2 regions of the Dethiobacter alkaliphilus AHT 1 genome follow, and region 2 is predicted to be linked to the other one. Evidence: riboswitches for the same ligand, from Rfam matches in the RefSeq annotation. Region 2 holds a riboswitch; the other holds the start of a gene.

Region 1 (7,723 bases), on a different contig from region 2:
AGTGAAAATGTTCCTTGTTACGATAAGGAGTTTCCCAAAGATTTGTCACGTTGGGTAGCAAAAAACTTAAAAGACCACGCGCTGGCCTATGGCCTTTACTGGAACGGTACACCAGGCGGTATCACAACCATGAACGCCAATGGTTCATTACCAACAAAGAACTGGCAAGAGAGTGTTTTTGACCGGGCAGAAGAAATAGGTGCCCAGAGCCTGGAAAAGATTTTGATTAAACGTAAAGGTTGTTTTTCCTGCCCCGTGCGCTGCAAGCGGGTAGTGGAGAGCAAGGACAGTGAGATGCCCATCAACCCCGCATTGGGCGGCCCCGAATATGAAACTCTGGTATGTCTGGGTTCCAATCTGGGGATTGGTGATATCAAACTGGTGTCTAAGGCAAATGAGCTGTGCAACCGTTATACGCTGGATACCATGAGCCTGGGAATGACCATTTCCTTTGCCATGGAGTGCTATGAAAAAGGCTTTTTGACAAAAGAAGATACCGGGGGTATAGAACTAACCTTCGGTAATGAAGATATTTTACTGGATTTGATACGCATGACCGCCTTCAAGGAAGGTTTTGGTAAGGACCTGGCACTGGGCTCATACCGTCTGGCGCAGCAACTGGGTAAAGAAACAGAAAATTTTCTGCTGCAGGTAAAAAAACAGGAACTTCCAGCCCATGACCCCAGGGTAAAGGCAGGCCTGGCGCTACAATATGCCATTTCCAGCCATGGCGCAGACCACTGGTTTGCCCAACACGACACGCTATATACTGAAAAAGGCTCCAGCGGTATGCAGTCCATTGCTCAACTGGGAGTTGCTGAGCCGGTACCGGCCGATGAGCTTTCGGCTCAGAAGGCAAAACTTATCTACTATACACATTTAATGACCATAATGTATGACTGCCTGGGCGTATGTATCTTTGGTTATGCTTCACGAAGTATTGTGTCGCTGGAAAAACTGGCACAGCTGGTTGAAGCGGTAACCGGCTGGAACATCAGTATGTGGGAGATGCTTAAAGCAGGTGAAAGGGCATCGGTGATGATGAGGTCTTTCAACGGACGGGAAGGATTCACCTCCAGCGACGATGTACTGCCGCCGAGGGTTTACGACGGTATTACAAACGGACCCCGCAGGGGCGAAAAGCTTAATGAAGCCGTATTTACCCAAGCCAGAGAGGTCTACTATCAGATGGCCGGATTAAATGAACAGGGCCTGCCCACCATCAGTAAGCTTGCTGAGTTGGAGATTGACTGGCTGGCAGAATAATATTGTTGCAGAGGATCAGAAAAAAACGAAGCCCGCATAATGCGAGCTTCGTTTTTCAGATAAGAGCGTCTTCCTACATATCAGGATCGTTGCCTTGCCGCTTATCTTTGCCCTCACCCACAAAAAATGCTTTAAAGGGGTTAAGGGGAGGCTGCTCTGCAATATAGAGGCTGCCGTCGGTATCCAGCAGCAGAAGGAGTACCGCATCCGTTCCCCGTATCCCTCTTTTTGTCAACTCTGCTTTTAGCCAGTTTTCATCAAGCCCGGCGCCAAACAGGTTTTGCCGCAGCACCTGACCTTCCACCACCAACGGGGTGGCAATTCCCTCATAAACGGTGCTAATTTGCAAATCTTTGGGAGTAACCGGCCGCACCTGTGACTTTGGTATCACCGACAGCTGGCCGTTTGGTTCCAGAATAGCAAACTCGATATCATGAATACGCCTGTACCCCTGATTGCGAAGGGCTGCCATCAGTTGTTCCACGTTAATGGCATTTTTAATTAAATTTTGTTTGACGATTCTCCCGTTACGAATAGCCAGATCGGGCCGGCCGCCGATAAACCCTTTTAGTAGATTGTTTAGTGTGCTAAGGCTAATTACAGTATGCATAATTGCCAGCACACCCAAAGCAGCCAGCGCATTAATCAACGGTACGTCCCGGTTAACAATCAGCGCTGCCGAGGCAGAACCAATGAGCATCATCACCACAAAATCGTAGGGTTTTTGCTGAAAAGTCAGCCCTTTACCCATCAGGCGCAAAAGAATTAAAGACCAGGCATAGACGATAATAGCACGGTTTACAACTTCCATATGGACTCCTTTCCGCTTACGGAATAAAATGGCAGATACTTCTACTGCACTATCATATCCACAACGATAAAAGAGATTCATTTCACTTTTTCTAAAGTTCTTTACATCACTTGGCAGGAATAATTAAACAATGGTCGAATAATGTTAAAACGTAAGAAAGTCACGCCTATTCGGTTTCCGCAATGCGTGCCTTTCCATACCGGTTTCCTTAGCAGCTTCGCAAACTGCGAAGCGTTATAAGTTCCTACCGGTAGAACTGAATAAGGATAAATAGAAGCAAGTGACCTGAGTTCAAATCAGGTTAAAGGGAAACCGGTTAGAATCCGGTGCGGTGCCGCCACTGTAAAGGCGAGTTTTCTTCCATCAGGCCACTGGCCCCAAAGGCTGGGAAGGCGGAAGAAAACGATGAACCTAAGCCAGTAGACCTGCTTGTTTCGTTTAGCCACTGGACCTACGCGCATAGGGGGTGTCTTACGAAGCGGGAAGTATGTTTTGCCTGCCACTAAAGCCTTAACCAACCTATGGTTAAGGTTTTACTTTTGTTCGCAGGAATTTATCACCCCTGACCCCTGCACCCAGCAAAGCCCTAGTTGCTTTGTGCTAAAAAAGGTCCGTCCCCAATTTGTTCCAGGTTTTGCAAAGCTTTTTGGAAGGAATGGTTTATATGCATATTACTGATGGAGTAGTAAGTTTGCCGGTGGCCGGTGCGGCGGCAGCTGCTGCCGGGGTCAGCCTGGTTTATGCGGTAAAAAACACCAAAGAAGAAGAGATCCCTCGGCTTAGCCTTTTATCCGGTGCATTTTTTGTCTTTTCCCTCATCAGTGTGCCGGTAGGGCCTACGTCGGTTCATCCGCTTTTAGCGGGCCTTTTAGGTATTATGCTTGGTGTTAAAGCACCCATTGCCATTTTTATCGGCTTATTATTGCAAGCATTATTATTTAATCACGGGGGCCTAACCACTCTGGGGGTTAACCTGATTTTAGTAGCTGTGCCGGCATTAATTGCCGCTAAACTGTTTTATGTCCTTAAGCGCCTGTCGGTTTTTACCCGCGCTGCCCTGGTAGGTGGGATAGGCGTTATGGCCTGTGTTTTGCTGTTAGTCCTTTTATTGCTTATTACAGATCAGTTATTTGCAGAGGGCCAGTTTTCTGTTGTAAATATTCTGCTCATAGGATATACACCGCTAATGATTGTGGAAGCAGTAGTTACCGGATTTGCCATTAACTTTCTTTATCGGTCCAGGCCGGGTTTATTGGGCCTTGCAGACAACAAAGCCCAGTCAGGCTAAAGGAGATTTTAAATTATGGGAACCAACCATGGAAAATGTGCTGACTTCTCACAGGGAAGCTCATGGGCGCATCACTGGGAACCGCGGACAAAGACGTTGGCAGCCATACTTTTTGTCTTCAGTGTGGTAAGTGTGCAATCATTGCCTTTACTTATTTTGCTCTACACCCTGGTGCTTTTGGCCACCATTAGTGCAGGCCTGCCGCTGCGTACCTTATTGTGCCGCATGATGTGGGCTGTGCCGTTCTTGCTGTTAATGGCTGCACCGGTGGCTTTGGGAGGAGGCCTTCCCCCTGATCCGGAGCGGGTAACCTTTGCCGGTCTTATTGTCTTTAAAACGCTCACTTCCATTGCCGTAATGTCGGTGCTTCTGGGAACCCAGTCGGTACAAAGCTATTTTAACGGCCTGGCCCATATGCGCCTGCCGGCGGTGATGGTGTCGGTTCTCTTTTTAGCCTACCGTTATGTGTTTCTTTTTAAAAAGCAGGTAGCCAATACACAACGGGCTCTGGCATCAAGAATTTTTCAACCTAAACTAAGTAAACGTTCCTTGGCCGTATATGGTGAAATGGCCGGGGGCCTGCTCTTAAAAGCGGTGGATCGTTCCGAATCTGTCTATCGGGCCATGGCTGCCCGTGGTTTTGCCGGTAAGTTACATACCGGAGACCCTCAGCCTATTACCAAGAGGGATATTATTAAATGTGGATTTGTGCTAATGCTGTCATTGTCAGTAATCATAGTGGAATGGAGGTGGTTGGGTTGAAAGCGGTAGAAATCAGAAATCTCAACTATTCATATTCCGATGGAACAAAAGCCCTCAATAACCTTTCCCTGTCCATTCCCAGATACAGGCGTGTAGCTCTGCTTGGTGCCAACGGCAGCGGTAAAACAACTCTTTTGCAGCATTTAAACGGTTTGCTTCTGCCTCAGGACGGAAGTGTTACCGTGATGGGCTATTATCCGGTGGATAAAAAGCATGTGCTGAAAATCCGGCAGTTAGCCGGAATGCTCTTTGATACTCCGGAAGATCAGCTTTTTTCCACAACTGTGGCTGAAGATGTGGCCTTTGGACCCCGTAACCTGGAATTGGATGAACAGACGGTAAACTCAAGAGTCAGGCGTGCCATGGAACTGGCCGGAATTACCGATTTGGCCGATAAGCCTCCCTATAACTTAAGTTTGGGCCAGAAGAAACGGGTAGCCATTGCCGGAGTACTGGCCATGGAACCGGAACTGCTGATCTTTGATGAACCGTTCTCAGGGCTGGACCCCCGTTTTGCCGCCCAGCTTATGGACCTGTTGGAGAAACTGTTTCACCAGAAATGTACAATTATTATCACCACCCACGACGTAGATATGGCCTATGCCTGGGCGGACCACGTGATTATCCTGTCCAAAGGGCAGGTGTTGGCGGAAGGTACTGCGGAATTACTGCAGGACAAAGATTTAATGACTGAGGCCAGCCTTAATGTTCCCATGCTAGCCACAGCTTTTAGCGGCACCGACATGGCTCCACGCACACCGGCGGAAGCAAATCAGCTGCTGCGGTTTGCACAGAGAAAGACTAAAGTACTCTAATGGAGGCATATAATGCTTAGAAAAAGGACCGTCACTTTAATAACAATACTTATAGTTTTGCTGTTAACCACAACTTCGGCCTATGCGCACCGCATGTTAATCAGGCCGGTGGAATCCGGCCTGATTCAGGTGGTTTTTGACGACGACACAGTGGCGCAAACTGCAGATGTTATCCTCTATGATGAAGACCGGCAGGTACTGGAACAGGGAAATGTAACCTCCGAAGGATATTTTGAGTACGATACCAGCTTACCCGTGGCCCGGATTGAAGCCAATGATGGTGTGGGCCATAGCGCCAGCTGGTTATATGGGGCAGAGCTAAATGAACCGGAGCCCATGTTGCCCCGGGTTCTGCTTGCCGTATCCGCATTCATTTTTATTGCTGCCTTTTTCCACTACCGCAGTTCACAAAAAGGCAATAAACAAGCTTGAAACTTGTTTATTTAATTTGTTAGACCTGTAAACCCATAAATTTCGGCTTTTGCCAACCCTTCCTAAACCCGGAAGGGATTTTTTTTTGCTTGCTTGCTCCCGCACAACATGTTATTCTGATGAGGTATGTACAATTTGGTTTTTGGGGGTGATTTTTTGCACTTATTTGAAGCAGTTATTTTCGGTATTGTCCAGGGAATTACAGAGTTTTTGCCTATTTCCAGCACGGCCCATATTATTATTGCAGAGCTACTCTTAGGCTATAATTTCCCGGGCCTGGCTTTTGAAATCTATTTGCATATTGCCTCGGTGTTTGCCGTAATGCTTTATTTCCGTAAGGAATTAGTCGCTGTGGTAATCGGGTTCTTCTCATATTTCCGGGAAAAGAACACGGAAAACAGCATTCAGTTTATGTTTGGACTTTATATCATTATTGCTACAGTAATTACCGGTGGATTAGGTGTCCTGCTTAAGGGCGCTGTAGAGGAGGCCATGAAGACTCCCGCATTTATTGCCGGGGCCCTGGCTGTAACCGGCACCGCTTTGATAATTATCGAACGATTCACCAAGTATGGTGACCGCAGAGAGGAACATATGACTTTCATGGACTCGGTTATCGTGGGCCTTGGCCAGACAGTGGCGGTGCTGCCCGGTATCTCCCGCTCCGGGTCTACCTTGGTAACCGCTTTATGGGCAGGCCTGGACCGTGATACGGCAGTACGCTATTCATTTCTGTTATCAATACCTGTGATTTTAGGCTCCACGGTTTTGGCACTGGGTGAGCTCTCCTCTGATATGTGGGCCGCCATCGGTGTTGAGGCCTTGTTTGTTTCTTTTGTGGTTACCTTTGTTTTTTCCTGGATCGGCATTGTCTGGCTGATTGACTTCTTAAAGAAAGGCCGCCTGCTTTATTTTGCCATCTATTGCTATATAGTTGCCATTCTGGTCTTCCTTTTCGTGCAGGAATTGCCGCCCGGCCTATACTAGATTACATGCAAAAGCCATGCTCAGTTTTTGAGCATGGCTTTTTAAATACTCAATATTAATCTGCGTTGTGAGCAATAATAGAGATGATTTCATAATTCAGGAGGCGGCATATGAATAAGTCTGAAACAACACAATCTTATCAACAACCCCAGTCTTTTTGGTTGGCTTCAACGCGGCAAACAGATTACCCCAAACTAAATGAGGATATAAGAGTGGATGTGGCCATCATTGGCGGTGGTATCACCGGCATAACGTGTGCCTGGCTGTTAAAGAGTGAAGGGATGACGGTGGCTGTAATTGAAGCCGACCGTATTGTTCAGGGAGTTACCGCCAATACAACGGCTAAAATCACTTCGCAGCACCAACTGATCTACAGTAAAATTAAGCAAACAATGAGCGTTGAACTGGCTAAGCAGTACGCAGAGGCCAATGAAACGGCGATTCGTTTAATTAGCGATATCGTTACTGAACACAATATTGATTGTGACTTCATACCTCAGTCTGCGTATATCTTTACGCAGCGGGAGGGGTATTTGCAAAAGCTTGTGGACGAAGCTGAACTAGCAAAAGAATTAGGGATCAAAGCATCTTTCACAGAAGATGTGGATTTGCCGTTTAAGGTTAAAGGAGCGCTGTGCTATGAAGACCAGGCACAGTTTCATCCCCGCAAATATCTATTGGCCCTGGCAGAGAAGATTCCCGGTGATGGCAGCCATATTTTTGAGCAAAGCAGGGTCATCGACATAGATGATGAAAAGCAATATGCTGTCAAAACAGATCAGGGCCACAAAGTATTGGCAGAAAAAATTGTTATGGCCACCCATTACCCCATTTATAATAAAGCAGGACTGTACTCCGCCCGAATCTATCCCGACCGCTCGTATGTGGTGGCCATTAAAGCAAAAGAACCCTACCCTGGCGGTATGTACATTACCGCAGAAGAGCCGGGCCGCTCCCTGCGTTATCAGCCGTCAGAGGACGGCGAGTTAATCTTTGTTGGCGGTGAGCACCATAAAACGGGACAGGGACCGGATACCAGAGAGCATTACCAGGCCCTGGTGGATTTTGCCCGGCAAAACTATACCGTGGAAGACATCCCCTACCGCTGGTCCACTCATGATTGCATGACACTGGATGGTGTTCCTTATGTGGGGCATTTCAGCGAAAATACACCCAATTTCTATCTGGCCACCGGCTTTGGAAAATGGGGGATGACCAACAGTATGGTTTCGGCCCGGATTATTAAAGATTTAATGCTGCATGGCCAAAGCCCCTGGCAGGAAGTTTATAACCCATCCCGCAAAACAATCACAGCCTCGGCCAAAACTTTCGTAGTGGAAAATTTGAATGTGGCGTCACAGC
Region 2 (7,723 bases):
ATGCCCGGGCCTTTAGTGCTCTGCCGGCGGAGAGTGCCGGTGCACTGTATTTTGGTATCCATAAACCTTATGAGCGGCTGGACAACCCGCCGCCGGAGGCAGTGACGCAAAAACCGCCCAAACTTGACGGCCTGATGCTGGCCGAACCCAAAGTGCTGGATTTAATGGGCGGCCCGGAAATGGTACGTGCCGGCCTTAAAAGAGACGGTTCTTTTACGCAGCTGTCCCGCGTGGCAGATGCTGAGCAAACAGAAGCTCTTTTTACTTATCTCAGAGAAAAATTGGTTGAGCTGGCTCGTGAAATAACAAGCGGCAGGGTGGAAGCGGCTCCCTTTAAAAAAGCAGACGGCAGCCGGGCCTGCACCTTTTGTCCGTTTATGCCCGTCTGCCGCTTTGATGTGTCTATGGAGGGAAATCGTTACCGACACCTTAGCGCCCTGTCGCACAGACAGGTGCTGGAGCTTGTGAGCGGCAGTTATGAGGGAGGTGAAGCCTGTGGGCAATCTTTGGACGGATGAACAACTGGAAGCCATTGAAACCACCGGGTGTAACCTGCTGGTTTCCGCTGCCGCCGGCGCCGGTAAAACTGCGGTGCTGGTGGAGAGGATAATACGGCTGCTGTGCCATGAGGAAAACCCGCTGGATATTGACCGGCTTTTGGTGGTGACTTTTACCGAAGCCGCTGCAGCAGAAATGCGTGAACGTATTAGCGCCGCCATGGAAGAAAAAATTGCCCACTCGGGCCGCGGGGATTTGGCCCGGCAACTATCCCTGGTCAATGGCGCTTCCATTTCCACGCTCCATTCCTTCTGTCTGGATATAATTCGCCGCTATTTTTACCTGCTGGACATGGACCCCGGCTTCCGGGTGGCCGATGAAAGGGAGGCGCAAATGCTGCAGCAGCAGGTCTTGGACCAGCTGCTGGAAGACGCTTTTCAATCTGGTGATGCTGCTTTTCATGAACTGGCGCACCGCTATGGCGGAAAAACCGCAGATGAAGGGCTGGGCCGTTTGATACTGCGGCTGTATCGCTACACATGGAGTAACCCCTGGCCGCGGCAGTGGTTGGCGGAGGCTGCGACAGCTTTTAATGTGCCGGAGGGCGTGGAGACCGAAGAAGGCCTGGAAAAATGGCTGCCGCCGCTAAAGGAGCATCTTGGCCTTAGCCTGGCTCATGCCAAGTCCTCGCTTCAGCGGGCAGGCAAGCTGTGCAACCGCCCCGGTGGTCCGCTGGCCTATGAGAATCGCCTCCTTGAAGATTTGGAGCAGGTAGAAAACCTGGAAAGTCTGGTGGCCGGTTCCTGGGATGCGCTGCGTGAGGCGTGGCAAGGCTTGGATTTCAAGCGGCTGCCGGCGGTAAAAGACTGCGATGAAGAATTAAAGGAACAGGTGCAGGCGCTGCGCAAAAAGGCCAAAGAAGCGCTGAGTAAAATAGGCAAGACTTTTTTTGAGCGCTCTGCGGCGGACTACCTGAGGGAAATCGGGGAGCTTGCTCCGCTCATTGAAGTGTTGACCTCTCTGGTGGCCCGCTTTGCCGGGGAATATGGACAGGCAAAGAAAATGTACGGATTATTGGATTTTAATGATTTGGAACATCACTGCCTGCAAATCTTAATGGCGGAAGATGCTCCCCCCGGTGAGATTATCCCTTCAGAGGCGGCGCGGGAGGTGCGTGCCCGCTATGAGCATGTGTTGGTAGACGAATATCAGGACATAAACCCGGTACAGGACGCCATCCTTACTCTGGTATCCCGTCAGGGAGAAACTACCCCCAACCTGTTTATGGTGGGAGATGTAAAGCAGAGCATTTACCGGTTTCGGCTGGGGGACCCGGGTCTTTTTCTGGAGCGGTACAGGCGCTACCCTGCAGAAAAAGGAAAAAAGGAGCGTAAGCTGCTGCTTAGCAAAAACTTCCGCTGTCGGCACGGTGTTGTCACAGCGGTAAACTATCTGTTTCGCCAGTTAATGACCACACAGGCGGCAGAATTGGAATATGACCGGGAGGCGGAATTGGTATGCGGGGCACATTATCCAGAGCCCTCCCAGGAGTGCAAAATTTCCGGCCTGGTGGATGTGCATCTGTTGGAAAGAGAACAAGACGGGGACCATGACCGGCAGGGTGACGATGAAGGAGAAGATCTGGATGCGTTGGAGCGGGAAGCTACGGTAATAGCCGGGCAGATTCTGGTGCTTCTTAATGGCCCGGACGGAGCAAGGTATGTTTTTGACAAGGAGGAAAAAGCATATCGCCCGGTCACTTACCGGGACATTGTAATTTTGCTGCGTGCTACATCCAACAGCGCCAACCGCCTGGTGGAGATTTTGGCCCGTCATGGAATTCCTGCCTATGCCGACTTATCCAGCGGGTATTTTGCCGCCACTGAAGTGGAAACCATGCTATCGCTTTTGCAGGTGGTGGACAACCCGCGGCAGGATATACCACTGGCTGCTGTACTGCGCTCTCCTTTAGTGGGGCTCACCGTGGAAGATTTGGCTGCGGTGCGGCAGGCCGGGGAGAGAAACGATGATTTCTTTGACGCGGTGCTGGCCGCATCCCAGCAGCAATTTCCGGGCCTGTCGGAAAAACTCACCGATTTTCTGACCACCCTGGAGCGGTGGCGCACTTTGGCACGGCGGGAAACGCTGGCCACATTTATTACTGCTGTTTATCGGGAAAGCGGCTACAGTGACTATGTGGCGGGATTGCCGGACGGAGCTCAAAGGCAGGCCAATCTCCGCGCCCTTTTTTCCAGGGCCAGGCAGTTTGACCGTTTTGCCCGGCAGGGTTTGTTCCGTTTTCTCTCCTTTATCGAGCAGCTGCGCCGCTCCGGTGAAGACCTGGGTACTGCCCGGGCGCTGGGGGAAAAGGAAAACGTGGTCCGCATTATGAGTATTCATAAATCAAAAGGCCTGGAATTTCCGGTGGTGATTCTCGGTGATTTGGGCAAAACCTTCAACTTCCAGGATCAGCGCTCCGAAATGCTGGTACATCGCCGGCTGGGGTTGGGCCCGTTAATTGTGGAGCCGGAAAAGAAGCTCCGTTACCCCTCATTGCCATATCTGGCCCTAAAAATAATGGGTGAAGCAGAAACCAGGGCTGAAGAAATGCGTGTTCTCTATGTGGCACTGACCCGGGCGCGGGAACAGCTGATTTTGGTTGGCTCAGCCCGGGGACTGGACAAGCATCTGGAGTCCTGGCGCCAACTATTGGCACACTGCGGTGAACAATTACCTGCGTCCGAACTTACCCGGGCGCGGACTTATTTGGACTGGCTGGGAAGGGCGCTGATCCGCCACGGCGATGTGGAGGGCAGGACAGAAACTTATACCTGGCAGGCCGGTGAAGAATCACGGTTCCGCCTGACTGTCTGGGACAGGGAAAGTTTAAGCGAAATTGCAGTTAAACGGGAAGGGGAAGAAGAATATACTAAACGGGATGCTATTTTATCCCTGCGGCGCGTAAAGGTGGACACGGCAGATGATTTGCGGGAGGAAATCCGCACCCGTCTGGCTTATAAGTATCCCTATGCCCGTTTGGATTTGCCGGCCAAACTTTCCGTCAGTGAACTAAAGCGAAGATTTAGTGAACTGGAGGAGGAGGAAGGTGAGAAAAAGGCATTTACTCCCACCAGTTGGTCCCGCCCTGCCTTTATACAGCAAAAAGCCGGACTTAGTCCGGCAGAACGGGGCATCCTGTATCATCAGGTGCTGCAGCATCTGGACCTGTCCCTGTCTCTGGATGAAAGGGGGATTGAGGGCCAAATCCATTACCTGCAAAAGGCCGGAGTGTTGGCGGAGGAAGCAACTGATTATCTGGATCCGGGCCTGATTGCAGCGTTCTTCACCAGCGAAGCAGGGCGGGTGGTGCAGAAGTACCGCAGTGAGGTATACCGGGAATGGCCCTTCACCCTGTCATTGCCGGCAGCGGAGATTGCCACAGGCAACGGGGACGAATCGCTGATTATACAGGGAATAATTGATTTGTTGGTCCGTACACCCCAGGGTTTTGTGGTGATTGATTATAAAACGGACCGCCTTCCCGGCGGAGGCCTTAATGAACTGGCAAAGCGCTACGAGGAGCAGCTGCGCTACTATGCCAGGGCTGTGGAAACAATTCTGTCCGTCCCTGTTTGCGGGGCCTATCTGTATGCTTTTGCGGCCGGGGAGTCTGTGCGTGTTTTTTAGCTACTAGATTTCTTACGGATATATTAAGTTCTTTTTGGTCTTTTACAGGTGAGAGGATTTAAGCGTAATTAGGCGAATTTAAAAGGTTAACCAAAATTTATACAGATGAGGTGAGGAACATGTTCAATAAAATCGTTGTGGCTACCGATGGCTCAGAGCGTTCCCTGCGCACCGCAAAAGTGGCCGGCAACCTGGCCTGCAAGCATCCCGGTTGTGCAGTTTATGTGCTGCACGTATTCCATGAACTGCCTACTTTTGTAACCTCCATGCTGGAAAACGCCAACATTCATTATGGCAGCCAAATGAAGGAAAACGCCAAAGAAGTGTTTAACAAGACCATTGAAGCCATGGAAATTAATATCGATGAAGTGGAAGTACACACTATTTTGGAATATGGAAAGCCGGCGAAAAAAATCATTAAGTTGGCCAAAGAAGTGGAGGCAGACCTGATTGTCATTGGTAACTCCAATATTTCCGAAGCCGAAGAGTTCCTCACCGGTTCCGGCATCAGCCATAAAGTCCTTCATAAAGCTCCCTGCCATGTTTTAATAGTGCAAAGTGATGACAAGAAATAATTATCTTTGAATGCAACGAACCGGTCTGCTGGCAGACCGGTTCGGCTTATTTTTTTAGTTTGTATTATTATTTTTGCTGCGGTCTCCGGACAACCTGTCTCGCCCCGAGATTTTGCGTTAAGCCCGCCGGCTTTGGGCGGTGGTCCGACCGGAAGCAAGGTTCATTGCTGCAATTGTAGTGCATCTATTGCAACATTGGTTAGATTTATTTGTCATGCCACCACCTCCAGTCCCGATTCTTTATTCTTGTCTTGCTTCAATTAAAGTATAGCATACCATTATTTGTAAATCAACAGCTTCAGCAGAGATTATTTCAATAAGGCTTACTTTGATTATAGTCCTACTCTATGAAGAGCATTATTAATGAATTGACAAATAGACAGAATCGTCTTATAATGGGTGAAAATCCAATAGTAGCCATGGGGTGCCGCATTTGCGGAGAATAGGGAATCGGGTGAGAATCCCGAACGGACCCGCCACTGTAACCGGGGAGAAACCGCCAAATCCACTGTCCCAACAGGATGGGAAGGAGGCGGGGACAGAGAGCCGGAAGTCAGGAGACCTGCCACATGCGCTTAATGAACAGGATGATGGTAAAGTCCTCGAGCATGTTTTTTTGCTTGAGGACTTTTTTATTTGTAAAGAAAAAGGAGGACATAGCATGGAAAAACTACAACAAACTTTGGAGAGGATTGCACCCTTTGATTCAGAGGTGCAAAAGCAGTGTCAGGAGCACATCGACAACCTGACAAAGCCGCCAGGAAGCTTGGGCGTTTTGGAACACATTGCCGCAAAAATTGCCGGCATCACCGGCGAAGTTAAGCCTGTGCTGCCCAAAAAAACCTGTGTTCTCATGGCCGGTGACCACGGTGTGGTTGCCGAAGGTGTATCGGCGTTCCCTCAGGAAGTTACTCCCCAGATGGTCTTAAATTTTCTCTCCGGCGGTGCGGCCATGAATGTACTGGCCCGTCATGCCGGCGCCGAGCTAGTAGTGGTGGATGTGGGGGTAGCCGCTGACTTGCCCGATCATCCCGTGCTGCGGAAAATGAAGGTAGCCTACGGTACCGCCAATATGGCCAAGGGTCCCGCCATGACCCGCCAGCAGGCTATTGCTGCCATTGAGGCTGGTATTACAGTGGCTGAAGGCGCTATTACCGGCGGTACAGGCCTGTTTGGTACGGGAGAAATGGGAATTGGCAATACCACCGCAAGTACCGCCATCACAGCCTTTTATTGCGGCGGTAATGTTAAGGCCGCATGTGGCCGCGGTACAGGGGTTGACGACGAGCGGCTTCGCCATAAAATCAGGGTTATTGAAACAGCGCTGGAAGTTAACCGTCCGGAACCCGATGATGCCATTGATGTGCTGGCCAAACTGGGTGGATTGGAAATAGCCGGAATGGCCGGGGTTATGCTGGCTGCTGCTGCCAACCGCGTACCGGTGCTGGTGGATGGATTTATCTCCAGTGCAGCGGCGCTGATTGCGGCAAAACTTAATCCTGATGTCACTGATTATATGCTGGCCTCTCATTTGTCGGAGGAGCCGGGGCATGCCGCTGCGCTGCAGCTATTAGGCCTGAAACCTTTTTTGCAGATGAATATGCGCCTGGGAGAAGGCACAGGCACAGCTCTTGCCATACCTATGGTGGAGGCAGCCATAAAAATTGTCCACGAAATGGCCAGCTTTGCCGATGCCGGTGTTTCCAAAGGAGAGGAATAAACAACTAACTGTTAAAGCATGATAGACTTGTCGCTATCATGCTTTTTTCTTGCACCGGAAATAGATTATCATGCTTTGCAGTTAGCAAAGCTGCAGCGGAAACCGGCACTGAAAAGCACGCGCTTAGGAAATCGAATAGGCGTACTTTTCTTGCAGAAATCTTAAGAGCCGCAGAATGGGCAGGATATAAACAGGAAATCGCGAAAGAATTAAGCAGGAAAGGCGGTAGCAGATTTTGGAATCAATAGAAATCTTTATTATTATATTAAACGTGGTGACCTTGGTACTGATGGGCTTTGATAAGCATGCTTCCCGGAATAAATTATGGCGGATTCCAGAAAAACTATTACTGTTACTTGCCATAGCCGGGGGTAGTGCCGGGGTCTGGTTTGGCATGAAGTTGTTTCGCCACAAAACCAGGCACCCTCGGTTTATGTACGGCATACCGTTTATTATAGCGCTGCAGGTGGCTTTGTTGCTGTTTTTTTCGCTTCGTTAGAATAGGAGGCTCTTTATGATTCCTTTAAGGGATTCACCGGAGACAAGACGGTTCCCATACGTAAATATTGTTTTGATTGTGATAAATATCGGTGTGTTTTTCTGGCAGTTGTCCATGCCGGAAAGTGAGCTGGTACCTTTTGTTTTTGCCCACGGTCTGATTCCGGAGCGTTTGATGGAGACCATAAATCAGGGCGATTTGGCCGCAGCGGCGGGGCCGCTGTTTTCCTATCAGTTTATGCACGGAGGTTGGCTCCACATTATCAGTAATATGCTCTATCTGTGGGTGTTTGGCGATAATATCGAGGACCGGGTCGGTCATGTCAAGTATCTGGTCTTTTACCTGTTAATGGGTATTCTGGCCGGACTGGCTCAGGTGGCCCTGGATCCGGCAAGCCAGGTACCAATTATCGGTGCCAGTGGTTCGGTGGCCGGGGTATTGGGTGCCTATCTGGTAAGCTGTCCCAAGGCACGGGTTTTGGCGCTTGTCCCTATCTTTATCATCCTTACTCCGGTAGAGCTGCCGGCGGTGCTGTTTTTGGGATTCTGGTTTTTCCTGCAGCTGTTGCAGGGTATTGCCAGCATCGGCGTGGATGTATCCATCGCCTGGTGGGCGCATATCGGGGGCTTTGTGGCAGGTATGGTTTTAATTAATCTGTTTGGCAAAAAGATTAAGTGTGAATAGAGAGGAGAGTGGGGCATGGAAAAAAAGGAAGTCAACAAATCGGTAATTGAGCTGGCACAG

The links. Region 2 has a riboswitch for cobalamin ahead of cobT (nicotinate-nucleotide--dimethylbenzimidazole phosphoribosyltransferase). Riboswitches for the same ligand answer to the same signal wherever they lie in the genome.
Region 1: another riboswitch for cobalamin. It lies ahead of DEALDRAFT_RS00320 (CbiM family transporter); the one in region 2 lies ahead of cobT (nicotinate-nucleotide--dimethylbenzimidazole phosphoribosyltransferase).

What each region holds. Positions count from the first base shown of each region.
Region 1 is NZ_ACJM01000001.1:60,095-67,817, forward strand. Features, by position in the region: gene DEALDRAFT_RS00310 (aldehyde ferredoxin oxidoreductase family protein) at 1-1,266, shown strand, start outside; gene DEALDRAFT_RS00315 (DUF421 domain-containing protein) at 1,340-2,077, opposite strand; cobalamin riboswitch at 2,339-2,524, shown strand; gene DEALDRAFT_RS00320 (CbiM family transporter) at 2,733-3,365, shown strand; gene DEALDRAFT_RS00325 (energy-coupling factor transporter transmembrane component T family protein) at 3,381-4,127, shown strand; gene DEALDRAFT_RS00330 (energy-coupling factor ABC transporter ATP-binding protein) at 4,115-4,942, shown strand; gene DEALDRAFT_RS00335 (hypothetical protein) at 4,955-5,374, shown strand; gene DEALDRAFT_RS00340 (undecaprenyl-diphosphate phosphatase) at 5,531-6,361, shown strand; gene DEALDRAFT_RS00345 (FAD-dependent oxidoreductase) at 6,472-7,723, shown strand, end outside.
Region 2 is NZ_ACJM01000002.1:195,632-203,354, reverse strand. Features, by position in the region: gene addB (helicase-exonuclease AddAB subunit AddB) at 1-518, shown strand, start outside; gene addA (helicase-exonuclease AddAB subunit AddA) at 496-4,185, shown strand; gene DEALDRAFT_RS15795 (universal stress protein) at 4,305-4,760, shown strand; cobalamin riboswitch at 5,167-5,344, shown strand; gene cobT (nicotinate-nucleotide--dimethylbenzimidazole phosphoribosyltransferase) at 5,422-6,480, shown strand; gene DEALDRAFT_RS03105 (DUF1294 domain-containing protein) at 6,716-6,979, shown strand; gene DEALDRAFT_RS03100 (rhomboid family intramembrane serine protease) at 6,995-7,663, shown strand; gene DEALDRAFT_RS03095 (O-acetyl-ADP-ribose deacetylase) at 7,679-7,723, shown strand, end outside.